DNA from 3 places in the Janthinobacterium sp. NFX145 genome. Region 2 is predicted to be linked to each of the others. Evidence: predicted binding sites of a transcription regulator. Region 2 holds the regulator's gene; each other region holds the start of a gene.
What was found. The regulator FNR, encoded in region 2, switches genes on or off when oxygen is low (the NO sensors DNR and NnrR bind a similar motif). The targets are predictions, from matches to a motif close to TTGATNNNNATCAA.

Region 1 (6,698 bases), 760 kb from region 2:
AAATTGATGCCTTGCTCGACGGACTTGGCTTTGCGCGCGGCGCCATAGAACGGCGAGTTGGCCAGTTTCAGCAGGGCGCCGGACATGCCGACGTCATCGGCGATGATGCGCGCGATGCGGCGCGGCGACGGGTCCTGTTCCGCCAGTTCGCGCTGCAAGTCGACCAGCAGGCTGGGACGCGGCGGGATGCGGATGGAACGCATCAGGGCGTCAACCGGATCTTCCTGCACTACCTGCTTTTGCGCTGCCGCTCTCATCATCACGCTTTCATCATCATTTTTGTGCCCGGTGCTTATTCTGTCGTGCGCTGCCGCTGCCCGCCTCATGAGCGTCTGGCGCAGTGCCCGACGATTATCGCTGTTTATGCATGGCAATAGTTCATCTCTGCAATATATTCTCGCAAAAATCCCTGTTTTGGCCTGCTCCAGCCCCGATTTTCGTCATTTTACGACGCTGCCCATGAAGATGATCATGATGAAAAGAGCAAGTTTCATTTGTTTTCAAGGCGGGGCAGGGCGTGCGGCGGGATGCGCGGCGGTACAATTGCCGGATGAAAAAAATCCTCGCGGGTATCGATTTTGCGGACGATTCCAGCAGCGTGGCGCGCCAGCTGATCGGCGTGACGGTGCTGGTCGACGGCGTGGGCGGGCGCATCGTGGAAACGGAAGCGTATGACCGGCTGGACCCCGCTTCGCACACGTATGGCGGCATGACGCCACGCAATGCGGCCATGTTCGGCCCGCCCGCGCACGCCTATGTCTACCGCTCGTACGGCATCCACTGGTGCCTGAACTTTGTGTGCCGCGAAGCGGGCCATGGCGCGGGCGTGCTGATCCGCGCCATCGAACCCTTGGAGGGCCTCGACATCATGCGCGAGCGGCGCGGCGTCGACGATGCGCGGCTGCTGTGCTCGGGGCCGGGCAAGGTGTGCCAGGCGCTCGGTGTCACGCACATGCACAACCGGCTGGCGCTTGATGCGCCGCCGTACATGCTGTTGCCCCGCGAACAAGAGGTGACGGTGCAGGCGGGTTTGCGCATCGGCATTTCCAAGGCGATGGACACGCCGTGGCGTTTCGTGCTGGCCGGCTCGCGCTATCTAAGCAAACCGATGCGCGCGCCAGCCGCCTAGCTGCGCCGGCGCTGCGGCGTTGTGTTTGTGCCTGGCAAGGCGGACTTGCCGCGCAATGGGCTGTGCAGTGCGCGCCGGTCCTGCTGCGCACTGGCCGGATGCCGGAACGCTTCTTCTTCGGTGTGGCCGCTCGGCGCGGCGGGGCGCTGGTCCAGGGTGAACACGCTGACTGCCGCCGACAATTTGACGGCCTGGTCCTGCAAACTGGCCGCCGCTGCCGCCGCCTGCTCCACCAGGGCCGCATTTTGCTGGGTGACATCATCCATTTGCGTGACGGCCTGATTTACTTCCGTGATGCCCGACGCCTGCTCCGCGCTGGCTTCTTTCACGCGCTGGATGATTTCATTGACTTGCTGCACCGAAGCCACGATGGCGCCCATGCTGTCGCCCGCTTGCTGCACGGCCACGCTGCCGCCATCGATGGTGGTCACCGAGGTGGCGATCAGGGTCTTGATTTCCTTGGCCGCCTGCGCCGAGCGCTGCGCCAGGGTGCGCACTTCGGACGCCACCACGGCAAAGCCGCGGCCTTGCTCGCCCGCGCGCGCCGCTTCCACCGCCGCGTTCAGCGCGAGGATATTGGTCTGGAAGGAAATACCGTCGATCACACCGATAATATCCACGATCTGGCGCGAATTGGCGCGTATCGTCGCCATCGTCGTCACCGCCTGCTGCATCGACGCTCCCCCTTGCACAGCCAGGGTGGATGCTTGTCCCGCCAGCTCGCAAGCCAGCTGGGCATTGTCGGCGTTGTCATTGACGGCTTGCGTCAGCGCTTCCATGGCGCTTGACGTTTCTTCCAGCGAACTGGCCTGCATTTCCGTGCGCGCCGATAAATCCAGGTTGCCGGTGGCAATTTCGTGCGAGGCCGTGTCGATCGATTGCACGGCATCCATGATGGTGCGCAAGGTCTGGTTCAGGTGGGCAATGGTCTGGTCCAGCACGCGCGAGGTGGCGGCGATTTCGTCATTGCCCTGCTTGGGCGCGCCGGCCGTCAGCTTGCCCGCCGCCAGGTCTTGCACGGCGTCGGCAATGCCGCGGATTTCCACCAGCATGGCGCGCCGCACCAGCATGGTCACGACGATGGAGACGAGGATGGACAGCAGCACCGTCAGCAGCAGGCTCCAGCCCAGGGTGCGAAACTCGGCGCTGGCCGTCGCATGGGCCTGGCTGCTGAGGGTCGTTTCCAGGGCCGATAGTTGCGCCAGCTGCGTATTGAACTGGCCGAATTGGGTTTCCGCCTTGAGCATGGAATTGGTGGCGATCGATTGATCCATCTGCGCCATTTCCATGGTTTCCAGCACGGCCTTGCGATAGCCGGCCAGCGCCGCGATGGCCGCATCGACCAAAGTGCGCTCGGCGCCCGTGGCTGTGGAACGCAGCGTGGTCAGCTGGGTGCCGATGGCCGCGTGGCGCGCCTTGATCTGTTGTTCAAGTGCATCGAGGCGGGCCTTGGCGAAGCTGCCATTCGTCCATGACAGCAACTGGTACATATTGCCATGCACCTGCCTGGCCTCGCCGAGTACATCGGCGGCCGCCTTCAAATGCGTGATGCGCACCCGCACCATGTTTTCCAGTGAGGCATTTTGCCGCACCATGCCATACCATGCGCCGGTCGAGCTGAGTATCAGCAACAGCAAGACCAGTATGGGCGCCAGCAATAATTTTGGTCCGATGCGTAATTGATTGAGCATGCTTGACTCCTGGCTATGGCTGTTCACACCGCAGGCGGCGCGCGGTGTGCATGCGCGCCGCCCCCGCCTTATTTTTTGTAGATCCCCGCTTCCAGCACCACATCGTTGACGCGCAGGATGTATGTGGTCTTCGGTTCGATCTTGCCGCTGGTGGGATTCTTGTACTGGTAATCGACCCAGCCCTTGCCTTGTTTTTGCGCCAGTTCAATGATTTCACGGCGATATTTCTTGCCATTCGCATCGGGCACATCCGTCAAATCCTTGCCCACGATGGAAGGATTGATGGGGTGGGCCAGCACGATGCCCGTCTTGATGTCGCGCATGTCCACGTATAGCGAGCCCTGCACGAAGTCCGGGTCTTTCGCCGTGATTTTCTTCATCATTTCTTCCTTGCCATGCGCCTTCATGAAGGCGGCGCCCCGTTCGGCCATGGCGATGGCGTCTTTTTCCGTTGGTTCGACGGCGGCACTGACGCTGCCGCCGGCAAATGCCAGGCACAGCAGGCTACCCGTGAATAAGCGTTTCATGAAAGCTCCTTGTGATATCGAGGGATATGTTGCCAAGTCGTAATTTACGTCGCCGACGCTTCCCTCAAATTGCGATGGAACAAACTAAGGTGTTGCTTGTAGGCAGCATGCAACGTATCGACGGCTTGTTGATATGTAGCAATTTGGTTCCGAGCGGCAAGAATTATGATGACTTTCACAGCATGCCGGGCGGGTCTGGTATGAGGGGGAAGAGGCTGGAATTGGACGATGTAGGGCTGATTTCATGCAAGTTATCGCTATTTACAGGCAAGGAGCTTATCGTGTCCGCACCCATTACCGAGCCGTTTTCACCCAAGTTCAAGCCGTATACGCGGCAGACCATTCAACAGGCGCGGCAGTGGGAATGGCTGCCGGAAGAGCAGCGTGTAGCCGTGCAAGTGGTGTCGCACGTCTTGCCGTTTCGCACCAATGAATATGTGCTCGATCAGCTGATCGACTGGAACAACATTCCTGACGACCCCATCTATCGCCTCGTCTTTCCGCACCGCGACATGCTGCCGCCCGAGCAGTACGCGCACTTGCGCGACCTGGTGCTGGTCAAGCAGGACAAGGCGGCCATCGATGCGTATGTGCATGGCTTGCGCCTGGGTATGAATCCCCATCCGGCCGGCCAGATGACGCACAACGTGCCCCGCGTCAACGATGCGCCCGTGCGCGGCCTGCAGCATAAATATGCGCAGACGGTGCTGTTCTTCCCCAGCGCGGGCCAGACCTGCCACGCGTATTGCACTTTCTGTTTCCGCTGGCCCCAGTTCGTCGGCATGGACGACATGAAGTTCGATGCGCGCGAATCGCATGAGCTGGCCGCCTACCTGAAACTGCATCCGGAAGTGACGGACGTGCTGATCACGGGCGGCGACCCGATGATCATGAATACGCGGCAACTGGCCGCCTACCTGGAGCCGCTGCTGGCGCCGGGCCTGGAACATATCCAGAACATTCGCATCGGCACCAAGGCGGTGGCGTATTGGCCGCAGCGCTTTGTCTCGGACCGCGATGCGGACGACTTGATGCGCCTGTTCGAGCGCATCGTCAAGGCGGGCAAGAACCTGGCCGTGATGGGCCATTACAGTCATGCCGTCGAGTTACGCCAGGACATCGCCCAGCAAGCCGTGAAACGCATCGTCTCCACGGGCGCCACCTTGCGCATGCAGGGGCCGCTGATCCGCCACATCAATGAAGATCCGGCAAGCTGGGCCGAGTTGTGGCAGACGGGCACGCGCCTGGGGGCGATTCCGTATTACATGTTCGTCGAGCGCGACACGGGGCCGCGCGGCTATTTCGAGCTGCCCTTGGCGAAGGCGCACGAGATTTTCCAGGCCGCCTACCAGATGGTGTCGGGCCTGTCGCGCACGGTGCGTGGGCCGTCCATGAGTGCGTTTCCAGGCAAGATCGTGATCGACGGCATCGTCACCATCAATGGCGAAAAACTGTTTGCCCTGCAGTTTTTGCAGGCGCGCAATCCGGATTGGGTGCGGCGGCCGTTTTATGCGAAATTCGATGCGGAAGCGACGTGGATGGACGATCTGAAGCCGGCCTTTGGCCACGACAAGTTTTTCTTTGAAACGGATGAGCCTGTGCCGCACGTGCCGCATAAAGTCATCCGTCTGGCAAAGGCCGCCTGAGCATGCACGGCGCCGGCGCTTCTTCCCGCTCCGGCGTGGCCGTGTTTTGCCTCGTGTTCCTGCCGTTCGCGCTCGGGCATTACCTGTCGTGCCTGCTACGCGGCGTGAATGCCGTGCTGACGGCCGAGTTGCTGGGCGCCATCGCCCTGACGCCAGCCCAGCTGGGCCTGCTGACCAGCGCTTTTTTTCTCGCCTTTGCGCTGGTGCAATTGCCGGTTGGCATGGCGCTGGACCGCTACGGCCCCCGCACGGTGCAACTGTGGCTGCTGGCGCTGGCGGCCCTGGGCGTGTGGCTGTTCAGCCGGGGCCACAGCTTTGCCGAGCTGATGTGGGCGCGCGCCTTGATGGGGGCGGGCCTGGGCGGCTGTTTCATGGCCGCCGTGAAAGCGATCTCGTGCGCCATCGCGCCAGCGCGCCTGCCTTCCGTGCATGGCTACCTGATCGCCGTGGGCGGGCTGGGCGCGGCCACGGCCACCATGCCCGTCAAGCTGGCCCTGCACTATACGGACTGGCGCGGCGTTTTCCTGGGCCTGGCGCTGGCGGCGCTGGCCATCGGCTTGCTGATCCGCCTGCTGTCGCCGGCCATGTTCGCGCCTGCCGTAACCATGAACAAGGTGAACAAGGTCAGCGTGTGGAGTGTCTATCGTGACCCGGCCTTTCGCCGCACCATCGCGCTGATCCTGCTGCCGCACACGGTGTTCTTTGGCGTGCAGGGTTTATGGATAGGCCGCTGGCTGGCTGACGTGGGCGGCTTGTCCGACGACAATGTGGCGTATCTGCTGTACCTGGGCATGGCGGCCGTCATCTTCGGCGCCATCGGCATGGGCATGCTGACGGAATGGGCCGGGCGGCGCGCGATTGAACCCATGCAAGTGGCGGGCGCCGGCATCGTCCTGTTTGTCGCCGTGCAAGTGGCGATGGCATGCAATGTGGTGCCCAGCCTGCCGTTGCTGTCCGTGCTGTTTACCTTGCTGGGCACGGTGACGGGCCTCGAATATGCGATCGTCGCGCAAAGCATGCCGGCCAGCTTGACGGGCAGGGCGGCCACCTGCCTCAATCTGCTCATTTTCACGGGCGCCTTCCTGGTACAGGCGGGCTTTGGCCTGATCCTCGGCTGCTGGCCCCTGAACAGCCAGCAGCAGTATCCGCCGCAGGCCTACCAGGTGGCGTTTGGCGTGCTGGCGGCCTTGCAACTGCCGGGACTTGCGATGTTTTTCATTCACCGCTGCAGGCGTGCCGGACCATCCGGTAAAATGGCAGCCTGCACAGCGGCAATGATCAACTCCAAGGAAGACTATGAAACTCGTTCGTTATGGACGTCCAGGCAAGGAAAAACCGGGCCTGATCGATGAAGAAGGCAAACTGCGCGACCTGTCCGGCGTGATTGCCGATATTGACGGCGCACAACTGTCCGACAAGGCCCTGCGCAAGCTGGCCAAGCTCGACGAAAAGACCTTGCCTTTGGTGCGCGGCAATCCACGCTTCGGCGTGCCGCTGGCGAAAGTCGGCAAGTTCATCGGCATTGGCCTGAACTACGCGGACCACGCGGCCGAATCCGGCATGCCGATTCCGGCCGAACCCATCGTCTTCATGAAGGCCATTACTTGCCTGAATGGCCCGGACGACAATGTCGTGTTGCCAAAAGGTTCGAAAAAAACGGATTGGGAAGTGGAACTGGGCGTGATCATCGGCACACGCGCGCAAT
Region 2 (6,698 bases):
CAACGCGGTTTCGGCGTCGCGCACGGGCGTCATGCCCTTGTTCAGCGCGTCTTCCACCATGCGCCGCAGCACGCCGCGCCCCTTCGCGTCGCGCCCCATCACGCGCATCAGCGGCGCCATGGAAAACACTTCCTCATCGGCGACGCGTGCCGGCTCGGCCGTTTGCACTTGCGGGCGCTTGGGCAGGTGGCGCAGGATGACTTCCATCATCTCTTCCACCACGACGGGCTTGGCGATGAAATCGCTGATGCCGGCCGTCATGCAGCGCTCGCGCTCGGACGCCAGCACGCCGGCCGTCATGGCGATCACGGGCAGGCCCAAGCGCAGTTCCGTGCGGATGATGTGGGTGGCGCTGAAACCGTCCATGACGGGCATCTGCATGTCCATCAGCACGATGTCGTAGCGTAGCGCTTCCGTGCGCAGCCGTTCCACGGCTTGCAAGCCGTCGCCCACTACGTCCAGGGTGGCGCCCATGTGTTCGAGGATGCCGCGCGCCACGGCCTGGTTCAAATGATTGTCTTCCACCAGCAGGAAATGCACGCCCGCCAGTTCCGTGCCCAGCGGCTGGTGCAAGATGCGCTGTTCGCCGCCGTCGTCCTTGGCGATCAGCGCCTGGTGCAGGGCGTCGAACAGGCTCGATCCCGTGATCGGCTTCATCAGCACGACGTCGGCCTCGGCCGCGCTGGAGATTTCCTCCAGGTGGTTGCGGGCGAATGCGTTGACCATCACCACGATGGGCTGGCGCTGGCCGCTGGCCGCCTGGCGGATGGCCTTGGCCGTGGCCAGGCCGTCCATGACGGGCATGTGCCAGTCGGCCAGCACCACGTCGTACGGTTGCTGCTGCGCCAGGCGTTCGCGGTACAGTTCGATGGCGGCAAAGCCGGAGTCCACTTCGTCGGCCAGCCAGCCCCACGCCTCGATCAGCTTGACGATCAGTTCGCGCGTGGTGCGGTTGTCGTCGGCCACCAGCAGGCGCAACTGTCCCAGGGCCGGCGTGCGCCGCGTTTCCGCCGGTTGCGCCAGCATCTCGAAGGGCACGCTGAACCAGAAGCGGCTGCCCTTGCCTTCGCTGCTGGCGACGGCGATGTCGCCGCCCATCATGTGGATCAGCTGCTTGCTGATGGCCAGGCCCAGGCCCGTGCCGCCGAAGCGCCGCGTGATGCTCTGGTCGCCCTGCGAAAACGCGGCGAACAGCTGCTGTTGCTGCAGTTCCGTCATGCCGATGCCCGTGTCGCGCACTTCGAAGCGCAGCCAGGCGCGGCCGCTCTCTCTCTCGGCCAGGCTGACGGCCACCACCACTTCGCCGCTCTCGGTAAATTTGATGGCGTTGCCGGCCAGGTTGACGAGGATTTGCTGCAGGCGCTGGGCGTCGCCCACCAGGCGCCGCGGCACGTCGGGTTCGACGGCGATGGCCAGTTCCAGTTCCTTTTCGCCCGCATTCATCGTCATCGTCGTGGCCAGGGTATTCATGACTTCGTCGAGGTCGAATTCGACGGGCGACAATTCCATGCGGCGCGCCTCGATCTTCGAATAGTCGAGCACGTCGTTGAGGATGCCCAGCAGCGACTGGCCCGCCACTCTGACCATGGTCAGATACTTGCGCTGTTCCGTGTCGAGTCTGGTATTGCCCAGCAAATACACCATGCCCAGCACGGCATTGAGGGGCGTGCGGATTTCATGGCTCATGTTGGCCACGAAATCGCTTTTCGCGCGGTTGGCCGCCTCGGCCCGGTCGCGTTCCTGCTCCAGTTCGGCCGCGCGCGATTCGAGTTCCTGCTGCAGACGGTCGCGCTCGCTCATCAGGCCGTTGAACGCTTCCGTCAGTTCGCCGATCTCGTCGCGCTGCTGCACCGGCACGGGGGTAAAACGGCTGCCGCTGGTGCGCAGGGCCAGCAGGGTGTCGCGCAGGCGCACCAGCGGCGACAGCAGGCGCACGGTGACCCAGCCCAGAACAAAGGCGGCCAGCAGCGAGGCGAGGATGCTCCACAGCACCAGCCGGTACAGCACGCCATCGAACGGTTCGAAGGCGTCCGCGACGGGCAGCGAGGTGGCCAGCAGCCAGTTCACCGATTTCAAACGCTTGAAGCTGTTGACTGCCGTGATGCCGCGGCTGTTGGTGCTGACCATGCTGCCTTCGCCATCTTCCTTCAGCAGCTGGGTCGTCGTCAGGTTGGCGTTCGGCTGGCGCGGCTGCAGCAGGCGGCTGGTATCGGGGTGCAGCACGTAGCGCGGCACGGCGCCGCGCGTGAGGATGAAGTAATAGCCGCTCTTGCCGACCTTTTCCGAGCGCAAACGCCCCAGCAGGTTGTCCTTGTACAGGCGCAGCACGCCGATCACCACGCCGGCCACCTGGCCATCGGCGGTGAGCACGGGCGCCACCATCTGCACGATGGGCATGCCGCTCGATTTACCCAGCATCGGTTCGGTGATCATGGGCTGGCGCGTGCGCAGGACGGTCTGGAAATACTCGCGCTCGGCGACGTTGATGCCGGCGCGCCCCGGCACTTCCGGCATGTCGGCCACGACGGCGCCTTGCGCGTCGAGCACCAGCACGTCGTCGAACAGCACCAGCATCGAGCGGCGCGAATAGTATTCGCGCAATTGGGCGGGCCGGGCGATCAGTTCCGGCGGCTGCTGCCGGGCCGTCAGGGTGACGATCTGCAGCAGCATGCCCAGCTTGTCGTCGAGCTCGGCAGCGGTACGGCTGATCAGGGATGACTGCTGGCTCAGCAGTACTTTAGTGAAATCGTCGCGCATGTGCTGCACCTGGATCATGGTGACCAGCGCGATCATGGCGATCGAGGTCAGGCTGGTGGCCAGCGCGACTTTTGCTTTGATGCCGAGAGGCTTCATGATTTCCTTTTCAGTACCGGGCGGCACAGGCGGCAAGTAATGCTGTCAGGAATTTTCCTATCAATGCCCCAGCTTGGCAAGCGGCGCCGCGCAAATTGCCCTCCCCGCATGGGCTTTTGACGATGTTGCCATATAATTAAAGTCGGAACGTCGTTTATTCAGCGAAATTGCCGTGAAATTGGCACACGGCAACCCTGTATGCAGTAAACTTGTTGTTGCATTTTCTAAAAGGTACCGACATGACTGAAGCGCTACTCACTCCAACCTTGCCTACAGTGAACGTGGAAGCGTTGCGTGCGCGATGCTCGACCTGCAGCATGCATCAATTGTGCCTGCCGATGGGCCTCGATATGGGCGACATGGACAGGCTGGACCAGATCATCGGCCGCCGCCGCAAGATCGTGCGCGGCGCCTCGCTGTTCCGCATCGGCGACTCGTTCCAGAACCTGTACGCGATCCGCCTGGGGCACTTCAAGACGTACCAGATCAATCCGGGCGGCGAAGAGCAGGTGACGGGCTTCCAGATGGCCGGCGAACTGCTGGGCATGGACGCCATCAGCGCCGACCGCCACCACTGTAATGCGGTGGCGCTGGAAGACAGCGAAGTGTGTGAAATCCCGTTTTCCAGCCTGGAACAATTGCTGGGCAATATGCCGACCCTGCTGCGCCATTTCCACCGCATGATGAGCCAGGAAATCACGCGCGAGCAAAGCGTCATGCTGTTGCTGGGCAATATGCAGGCGACGCAGCGTTTTGCCGCCTTTATCGTCAACCTGGCGTCGCGCTACGAAGCGCGCGGCTATTCGAGCAGCAAATTCCAGCTGCGCATGTCGCGCGAGGAAATCGGCAACTACCTGGGCCTGACCATCGAAAGCGTCAGCCGTTTATTGTCGAAATTCAAGAAGGAAGGCTGGCTGCGCGTCTCGAACCGAGAAATTGAAATCTTGCAGCCGGCAAAACTGAAGGCCATCACGGCCGGTACCGACGTCTGCAAATAAGGCCTACAGCTCTTCGTCGGCGTGCAGCGCGATGCTGCGTTGCAGCGGCCAGGTCCAGATGCCGGACAGGCGCCACTCGCGCTTGTCGTTTTCCACCAGCACTTGCCAGCGGCTGCGCTCGAGCATCGGCAGCGCCACCGAGAAATTGCCGGCCGCATCGGGCCGCACCAGCAGCTTGATGTCCTTTTCCGGCAGGGTCGCATGCGCCAGGTGCAGCTGCAGCGGACCCTGGTAAGCCTTGCCGAAGCTGTGCACGGAACCACTGAGGCGCGCTGACGCCACGTCGTAGGACAAGCTGGTAGCCATCGCCAGGTCGCTGGCGATCGTGTCGCGCTTCAAATCCTGGTTGATCGCCTTGCCCTGCTTGTAATAGTCGCCCACCACCAGCGCATCGGGTTGCGTAAACGCGATATAGCCCATGAAGCTGCCGACGACCACGGACAGGCCGGGACCGATCATCAGCAGCCATGGCCAGCGATGCTTGTACCAGGGATCGGCGGGGGCTTGCAGTTTCAGACTGTCGGACATGGTGATTCTCCTGTGTAAACGGCCAGTCCCCATGCGGGGACCGGCCTTCCTGCTTTAACGCGGCACGATGAATACCGCGCTTTCACGCACATGCAGCGAGGGGTTGTCCAGCGATTGCAATTCGATCGCAATCTTGTTCGACCCCTTCTCGCCGACGCCGTGCGGCACGCGCAGGCGGATCGGCCAGCCCAGCGTTTCCGTCGGCTGCAAGGTCACTTCTTCGCGCGTCAGCAAGGTCAGGCCCGGCAAGCCGGAAGCGCTGATCTTGAAATGCTGGCTTTGCTCCGAGGTGTTCATGATCTGCAGGCGGTAGACGTTTTCGATCATGCCGTCTTCCACTTCGCGTCCCATCGAACCGCGGTCGCGGATCACGTCCATTTTCAGGGGCGTGCGCAGGGCCAGCGACGTACATACGGCGATGATGATCAGGGCCAGGATGGAAGTGTAGATCAGGACGCGCGGGCGCATGGCGCGCTGGCGTATCTGCTTCGAATTGAAGTTGTTTTCCATCGCATGGTCGGTGCTGTAGCGTATCAGGCCACGTGGCCGCTCGACCTTGTCCATCACGCTGTTGCAGGCATCGACGCAGGCGGCGCAGCCGATGCATTCATACTGCAAGCCGTTGCGGATATCGATACCGGTCGGACACACCTGCACGCACAGGGTGCAATCGATGCAGTCGCCCAGCTTGTCGTTGTTGCCGGCCTTCTTGCTCATGGCGCCGCGTGGTTCGCCGCGCTTGGCATCGTAGGTGATGATCAGCGTGTCCTGGTCGAACATGGCGCTCTGGAAGCGCGCGTAGGGGCACATGTATTTGCACACCTGCTCGCGCAGCCAGCCCGCGTTGCCGTAGGTTGCCAGGCTGTAGAACAAGACCCAGAACCATTCCCAGGGACCGAAATTCAAGGTGGTCACCGACTGCGCCAGTTCCTTGATCGGCGTGAAGTAGCCGACAAAGGTAAAGCCCGTCCACAGGGCGATGGCGCCCCATGCCAGGTGCTTGGCCGTCTTCTTGAACGCCTTGCGCACGGAGGGGCCCTGCTTGTCGAGGGCCATGCGCGCGCTGCGCGTACCCTCGATGCGGCGTTCGACCCACAGGAAAATTTCCGTGTATACCGTTTGCGGGCAAGAGAACCCGCACCACACCCGCCCGGCAATGGCCGTGACGAGGAACAACAAATACGCACAGATGATCAGCAGGGCCGCCAGATAGATGAAATCCTGGGGCCACAGCACGACGCCGAAAATGTAGAACTTGCGCGTGGTCAAATCGAACAGCAGGGCTTGCCTGCCATTCCAGGTCAACCACGGCAAGCCGTAGAACGCGAGCTGGGTAAGCCATACGCATACCCATCGCCAGGTAGCGTAGCGTCCTTTGGCCTCGCGAGGGTAGATCTGCTCGCGGGCCGCATACATCTTGATGACTTGAGGTTCCATTTTTACTTGGCGGGTGCCTGCGGATTCGACAGGCTCCAGACATACGCCGACAGCACATGTACCTTGGATTCGCCGAGGAAATCGCTGAAGGCAGGCATGGTGTTGCTGCGTCCCTTGCGTACGGTTTCCATGATGGTGTCGGCGCTGCCGCCGTACAGCCAGGTCTTGTCCGTCAGGTTCGGCGCGCCGAGCATCTGGTTACCCTTGGCATCGGCACCATGGCAGGCCATGCAGGCGCCAAACTTGGCCTTGCCCAGCACCGACTTGACGGGATCCGAGGTCGAACCGGACAGGCTCAGCACATAATGGGCCACGTTCTCGACATCCTTTTCGGAGCCCAGGGCGGCGCCCATCGGTGGCATCTGCCCATTGCGGCCGTGCAGGATGGTGGTCTTGATGATGTCGGGTTCGCCGCCATACAGCCAGTCCTTGTCCGTCAGGTTGGGAAAGCCCTTGTTGCCGCGCGCATCCGAACCGTGGCATTGCGCGCAATAGGTCAGGAACAGACGCTGGCCGATGGCTTGCGCCTGCGGATCGGCGGCCACCGTCTTCAAGTCCTGGCTCAGGTACTTGTTGAACAGGGGACCGTAGTCGGCTTCCGCCTTCTTCAGCTCTTCCTCGTACTGGCCCGTCGATTTCCAGCCCAGGCTGCCGGCATAGTTGCCCAGGCCTGGATACAGGAACAGGTAGGCCAGCGCGAAGACGATGGTGATGTAGAACAACCACATCCACCAGCGCGGCATCGGCGTATTAAGTTCCTTCAAGTCCTCGTCCCAGACGTGGCCCGTGGTGCCGTCGGCAGGGGCGCCCTCGACCACTTTGATTTTCGACTGCGAGTACAGCAGCACGCCGCAGCCGATGATGCCCAGCAGGGACAGCACG
Region 3 (6,698 bases), 1.9 Mb from region 2:
CCACATCCAGATCGCCGACACGCCGGGCCGCCATGAACCGGGCACGGGCGAGATCAACTACCGCCATCTGTTCAAGCTGCTCGACCAGGTCGGCTACGCAGGCTGGGTCGGCTGCGAATACCGTCCCGCCAGCGACACCGTTGCCGGACTGGGCTGGCGCGAGCAATTGATAGGCACAGCGGGCACAATCGGCGCCTGATCGCAGCGCGCTTGCGCCGGCACAAGGCGGGCGGCGCAGGCCGGCACGACAATACCTTTCCATACAGTATTTCCTGTCGAGAGGTCACGTGTCCTCCCTGCCCGCCCGCCATTGCCGCGCCCTTGGCCTGAACCTCTGCCAGCACCTTTGCCTGGCGATTCTGCTGTGCGGCTGCGCCACCGCGCGCCCCGAGCTGGCGCAGGTGCGCGCGCTGGCCGCCGGCACCGATGCCCTGACCGCCTTCGGCGAACTGTCGCAGCGCCACGTCGACAGCTACCAGCGCGCCCGCCCTTATCTGTCGCCGGCCGAAGACGCGCGCGAACGCCCGCTCGATGCGCAGCGCCGCGCCGCGCAGGCGGACGTGGCACGCCTGGCGCAAGCCGTGCGCCTGTACCTGCAGGCGCTGGGCCGGCTGGCCGATACCGATGCATATGACGTGCGGCCGGAACTGGCCGGCGCCGGCGCCGCCATCCGCGCCTGGCCCGGCAGCGGCATCGACGACCGCCATGTGAGCGCCTACACCTTGCTGCTGCAGCAATTGTCGCGCCTGGGCGGCGCGGCCAGCCAGCGGGCGCATCTGGCGCAAGTGCTGCACGAGGGCGATGCGCCGCTGCAAGCCCTGCTGGCCGCGCTCGACAGCTTGCTGGCGCTGTACGACAAGAGCGGCGATAACGAGCGCGACATGGTGCTCGGCTTGCTCGATGTGGAAATCGCGTATGCGGACACGCCGCCGCAGCGCCTGCTGGCCGTGCTGGCGAAAAACATGCAGCAAAACAAAACCGAGGAATACCGCCTGCTTGGCTTGCGCCATACCCTGGCGCGCCGGCAACTGGCGGCACTGGGGCGCGAACACGCGCAGCTGGCCGCCGCCCTCACCACCACGGAGGCAAGATGGACGGATCGGTAGGCACAAGCCGCAGCGAACGGCGCGAAGCGGCTCTCAGCAGCGCCATGCGCGTCGAGCAACTGGCCGACAGCCTGTCGCAGGCGGCCGTCACCCTGCACGGCGCCGTCATGCGCGCCATCCGCAGGCGCGCCAGCCAGGGAGACAGTGGCATCAGCCACAGCCAGGCGCAAGCCGTCTTCGCCCTGGAAGTGGCCTTGCGCCAGCAAGCCAACCAGCTGTATGCCGATGCGGCCGGGCACACGGTGGCCGGCCTGGACACGGCGCAGCGCCAGCTCAGCGGCCTGCTCGACACGGTGCGCCTGCGCATCGCCCGCAACGACGACGTGCGGCACTGGATCAGCCTGGCGACGAGCTTGTTGCACTTGGGCAGCGCCGTGCTTGCAGGCAATCCCGAACGCATCCTGGGTACCCTGGGCAAGGTGCGTGAGCGGCTGCAAGAGATGGCGCCGGACTGATTGAAATCGGCCGGCGAGCGCCTATACTGGGACGTCCCCGCCTGGCAATCGTGCCTGCGGGACGACCAGAGGAGACCAACATGCGTATCGAACCGTATTTGCAATTCGATGGAAACTGCGCGCAAGCGCTGGAATACTACCGCCAGCACCTGCATGGCACCGACCTGTGCCTGATGCCGTATCGCGGCACGCCGATGCAGGAGCAAGTCAAGGAAGACTGGTATGACAAGATCATGCACGGCTCGGTGCAGCTGGGACCGACCATGCTGATGGGCTCGGACGGCGGCTGCGGCGAAGATGGCGCCAAGGGCATGCACGGCAGCTCGATCTGCCTGACCGTCGATACGCCGGAAGAGGCGGAACGGGTCTTCGACGCGCTGGCGCGTGACGGCAACATCCAGATGCCCCTGGAGGAAACGTTCTGGGCCAAGCGCTTCGGCATGCTGAAAGACCAGTTCGGCGTCGCCTGGATGGTCAACTGCCTCAAAGAACCAGCATAGAATGGCCCCTGCCCGCCTGCGCCGCGTCAAACGCGGCGCGGGTGGTAGCGCAAGCAGAGCAGCCAATCTTGGACTACCATGATGGAAGTAACCTCTACCGGGTGACAACCATGAATGGATTGCCGCAAGACCAGCTGCAACGCCTGCAGGGCGTGCTGGAGCAACGCAAGCTGGCGTTGCTGGAACAGATCGGGAACGAAGCGGCCGAAGCGGATGCGCGCGCCTCGCTGCTCAATGAAGTCGAAGCCTCGCCGGCCGACAACGCCAGCGTGCGCACCTTGAACGCCCTCGTCAGCGAAGCGGCCGAGCACAACCTGGCCCAGCTGGCCATCATCAAGCATGCGCTGGCCAGGTTTACCGATGGCAGCTATGGCCTGTGCGACAACTGCGGCGAAGCCATCGGCCTGTCGCGCCTGAACGCGCGTCCCGAAGCACGGCTGTGCATCGATTGCCAGACGCGGCTGGAAAAAGCCCGGCGCCCGGTGCCGTGAGGAGAGCATAACGGCGGCGCAACAACAAAGGGCAAGGCATCGCTGCCCTGCCCCGTGTTTTCCAGCGTGACTGCCATTGCCTGCCGTCCTGCGCCAGCATCTGTGCGCCGGCTGGGTGGACGGGTCTCCTCTACTGCCAATGCCTATGTGCAAGCGGCACGCTTGCTTAACTCATGTGCTGTCCGCCATTGATGGCGATATTCGCGCCCGTGACGAATGCCGCCTCGTCGGATGCCAGGTAAGTGACCAGGGCCGCTACCTCGTCCGGCTCGCCCAGGCGCCCCAGGGGGATCTGCGGCAGGATCTTCGTTTCCAGGATATCGGCCGGCACGGCCGTCACCATCTGCGTGCGCAGGTAGCCGGGCGAGACCGTGTTGACGGTGATGCCGTGGCGCGCCACTTCCAGCGCCAGCGCCTTGCTGAAGCCATGCACGCCCGCCTTCGCGGCCGCATAGTTGCACTGGCCAAACGCGCCCTTCTGGCCGTTGACGGACGAGATATTGATGATGCGGCCCCAGCGGTTAGCCAGCATGGGTTCGAGCACCTGCTTGCTCATGTTGAACAGGCTGTCGAGATTGGTGCGCATGACCTCGGCCCAATGCGGCAATTCCATCTTGCGCATGCTCTGGTCGCGCGTGATGCCGGCGTTATTGACCAGCACGTCAACCCTGCCGAACTGCGCCAGCACGCTGGCCACGGCCTCGCTGCAGGCGGCGAAATCCGTCACATCAAGGGACAGCGGATGAAAATAATACTGCTGCGCCTGCTGCTCTTCGAGCCAGTTTGCCACCCGCGCATTGCCCGGCGTATGCGCCGCCACGACGGCAAAGCCCGCCCCATGCAGGCGGCGGCACAAGGCCGTGCCCAGGCCGCCCATGCCACCCGTGACCAGCGCTACCTTTTGTTCCTTCATGACTGTCTCTCCCCGCTTGTTATGGTTGTTCTGCGTGGCATCAAGTGTAGGAGCAGTTTTTATTGGCAGCCTTGCGCCAAATCAAGTGCTCAGGCTGATGCAGTCGTGCGCGGCCGGCACCCCGGACTGTGCCAGAATGACCGCTACCGCACAGCGAGAGGACAGGCCATGACATATAAAACCGTATTGCTCCACATCGACGACAGCGCGGGGCGCGCCGCCCGCATCGACGCGGCCGCCAGCATCGCCCAGGCTTGCGGCGGCCACCTGACGGGCGTGGCGCTGACGGGCGTGTCGCGGCTGCTGTACCAGAACCAGCCCGACCTCGATGCCGACCCGAACCTGAGCTTGCATTTGAATTTCCTGAGGGAACGGGCGACGCGCGCCCTCGACGGTTTCGAGCAACAGGTGCGCGCGGCCGGCGTCGCCTCGTTCGAGCAGCGCGTGCTCGACGACGAGGCGGCGGGCGGCATCAGCCTGCTGGCCCGCTATGCGGACCTGGTCGTCATCAGCCAATACAATGCCAAGGATAAATCGCCGTCCGTGATGCGCGACTTCCCCGCCTATGTGCTGCTGCATTCGGGCCGCCCCGTGCTGATCGTGCCGTATGCGCCGCCGCTGCCCCTGCTGGCGCCGCCGGCAGCCGCGCGCAATGTGCTCATTTCCTGGAACGCCAGCAAGGAAGCAAGCCGCGCCGTGAGCGCCGCCCTGCCCCTGCTGCAGCGCGCCGGGCAAGTCCACGTGGCCATCTTCGACGCCCAGGTGCATGCCGCCGAGCACGGCGAACAACCGGGCGCCGAACTGACGCAGTACCTGGCGCGCCACGGCGTGGAAGCGCGGCTGCATTTGCTCGATGGCGGTGGCGTGCGGCGCGGCGACATCGGCGAAGCGCTGCTGTCGCAGGCGGCCGACCTGTCGGCCGATTTGCTGGTGATGGGAGCGTATGGCCATTCGCGCCTGCGCGAAACCATCCTCGGCGGCGTCACGCGCACGATTCTGCAAAGCATGACGATCCCCGTGCTGATGGCGCACTAGACCTTTGGAAAAACGGCAGGGTTAGCCGCCCTGCCAGGGCTGGCTGCGGATCTTCGCCACCTGGCGCTGCGCCAGCCACTGCCATAGCTGCAGCGCGTCGTCCTGCGGCAGGGCCGACATGTGGCGCGGCGTGGCCAGGGCGATTTCACAATCGCGGTCCGACCACTCCTCGAAAGTGACTTCGCCTCCGCTAGCGACCTCGACCTGATACATCAAGCCGTCGTCGTAGCCGAAACGCAACAGGACGGCGGCCGGGCTGCCATCGGGCGTGGCGCCGCCGCCGCGGTAGACCTCGGCCAGCGCATCGGCCAGCTGTGCCGGCGAGGGCGCGCAGATGTCGCGCCCATCGGCCCGTGTCAGAATGAACCATGCCTGTGTCATGACGCGCCCTCCTATCCATACTCGTTAGCATGCGAGGCAAGTACTACGGGCAGTCACCTTGGTCCAGTGTCACTATGGGCGCGCGGAAACTATCCCTGTCGGCATTATTTACCAATAATTACTAATACTAACAAGGATCATACCTAAATTTCATGCAGCTCGGAATTTATGAATTCACGCCACCAGCACGGGAATGCTGAGCGGGTCGAAATCATGCCAGTCGCCATTGGCGATCGTGCCTTCCGCTTCCTCGATATGCTCGGCGCCCAGCCGGTGCAACGCCTCGAGCGCCCGTTCGCGCTCGTCGGGGCCGCCTAGCGCCACGGCGATCAGCATGCCGGGATGGCGTGGCTGGCGGCGGTTTTCGCCATCCCGGTCCCTATTTGCTTCGGCCTCGCCTGCATCCTTCATCTTGTTGAAACTGTAAAGCGAGCCCACGTGGGCGCCCACGAGCGCCCCCACCACCGGGCCCAGCGGCCCCGTCGCCAGGGTCGTGGCCGCACCGATGCCCGCGCCGACGGCGGCCCCGACAGCCACGCCCTCGACCACGCCTTCCGGCGTCTCTTTCGCTCCCGGCGACATGTCGCGGTCGCCGCCGAGCGCATGCAAGTCGTGCTGCCCCGGCTGGTTGACAAAGAAGGCGCTGATGCGGCTGTCGGGAAAGCCCGCCTGGTTCAGGGCCGCGCGCGCGGCGTCGATCTGTTCCTGCAACTGAAAATGACCTGCGATGATGCGTGACATGATACGGCCCTCCTGATCGGCTGCTGGCGCACCATGCGCCACTCCTCTAGCGTGCGCTCACCGGCCGTGAAATACCGTTCGTTTACGCACACAGCCACTCACTCATGTGCTCACGCCGAACGGGCTGCGGATATCGGACAGGAATTGTTGTGCGCGCGCATGTTGCGGCCGCGTAAAGAAATCCTCGGGCGTGGCCCGTTCCAGCACTTGCCCGTGGTCCATGAACCAGACGCGGTCCGCCACTTCGCGCGCAAAGCCCATTTCATGCGTCACGCACACCATCGTCATGCCGCCCTGCGCCAGGTCGCGCATCACTTGCAGCACCTCGCCCACCATTTCCGGATCCAGCGCGCTGGTCGGCTCGTCGAACAGCATCAGCGGCGGTTGCATGGCCAGCGCGCGGGCAATCGCCACGCGCTGCTGCTGGCCGCCCGACAGGGCCGCCGGCATGGCATGCGCCTTGTGCGCCAGCCCCACCCGGTCCAGCAGCGCCAGCGCCCGCTCTTCCGCCTCGCGCCGGGTCAGGCCGCGCAAGCGCTGCGGCGCCAGCGCGCAATTGTCCAGCACGGACAAATGCGGAAACAGGTTGAATTGCTGGAACACAAAACCGATGTGCGAGCGGAAGGCATTCACGTCCAGCCCCGGCGCGTGGATGTCCTGGCCGGCCACCGTGATGCGGCCCGAAGCGATCGCCTCCAGGCGGTTGATGGTGCGGATCAGGGTCGACTTGCCGGAACCGGACGGCCCGCACACGACCAGCACCTCGCCCTTGGCCACGTGTTCATTGATGCCGCGCAAGGCGTGATAGTCGCCATAGTATTTGTTGACGTTGTCAAAGGTGATCATGCTGCCGCTTTCAAAAGACGCGCCTGGCGCCGCTCGAGCCAGAAGGCGGCGCGCGACAGGCTGAAACATAAAACAAAGTACGTCATGCCCAGCAAAAAATACACTTGCACGGGTTTCGTCAGCACCAGGCCATTGACTTGTGTAGCGATGAACGACACTTCGGCCAGGCCGATGATGGTGCCCAGCGAGGTTTCCTTGATGGTCGAGACGAACTGGTTGACCAGCGAGGG

Region 1: the regulator FNR is predicted to act here: its motif matches at 3,476-3,489, upstream of ACPJXG_RS03000 (KamA family radical SAM protein).
Region 3: the regulator FNR is predicted to act here: its motif matches at 3,537-3,550, upstream of ACPJXG_RS19635 (universal stress protein).

The regions. Positions count from the first base shown of each region.
Region 1 covers NZ_CP187360.1:681,009-687,706, forward strand. The annotation lists gene ACPJXG_RS02980 (HDOD domain-containing protein) at 1-260, opposite strand, end outside; gene ACPJXG_RS02985 (DNA-3-methyladenine glycosylase) at 551-1,129, shown strand; gene ACPJXG_RS02990 (methyl-accepting chemotaxis protein) at 1,126-2,820, opposite strand; gene ACPJXG_RS02995 (cache domain-containing protein) at 2,889-3,347, opposite strand; gene ACPJXG_RS03000 (KamA family radical SAM protein) at 3,629-4,993, shown strand; gene ACPJXG_RS03005 (MFS transporter) at 4,996-6,345, shown strand; gene ACPJXG_RS03010 (fumarylacetoacetate hydrolase family protein) at 6,290-6,698, shown strand, end outside.
Region 2 covers NZ_CP187360.1:6,337,326-6,344,023, forward strand. The annotation lists gene ACPJXG_RS28490 (response regulator) at 1-2,853, opposite strand, end outside; gene fnr (fumarate/nitrate reduction transcriptional regulator Fnr) at 3,093-3,851, shown strand; gene ACPJXG_RS28500 (FixH family protein) at 3,855-4,379, opposite strand; gene ccoG (cytochrome c oxidase accessory protein CcoG) at 4,434-5,816, opposite strand; gene ccoP (cytochrome-c oxidase, cbb3-type subunit III) at 5,819-6,698, opposite strand, start outside.
Region 3 covers NZ_CP187360.1:4,392,259-4,398,956, forward strand. The annotation lists gene otnI (2-oxo-tetronate isomerase) at 1-199, shown strand, start outside; gene ACPJXG_RS19610 (hypothetical protein) at 288-1,106, shown strand; gene ACPJXG_RS19615 (hypothetical protein) at 1,091-1,561, shown strand; gene ACPJXG_RS19620 (VOC family protein) at 1,642-2,061, shown strand; gene ACPJXG_RS19625 (TraR/DksA family transcriptional regulator) at 2,172-2,552, shown strand; gene phbB (acetoacetyl-CoA reductase) at 2,719-3,465, opposite strand; gene ACPJXG_RS19635 (universal stress protein) at 3,634-4,500, shown strand; gene ACPJXG_RS19640 (hypothetical protein) at 4,522-4,881, opposite strand; gene ACPJXG_RS19645 (glycine zipper domain-containing protein) at 5,056-5,622, opposite strand; gene ACPJXG_RS19650 (amino acid ABC transporter ATP-binding protein) at 5,725-6,468, opposite strand; gene ACPJXG_RS19655 (amino acid ABC transporter permease) at 6,465-6,698, opposite strand, start outside.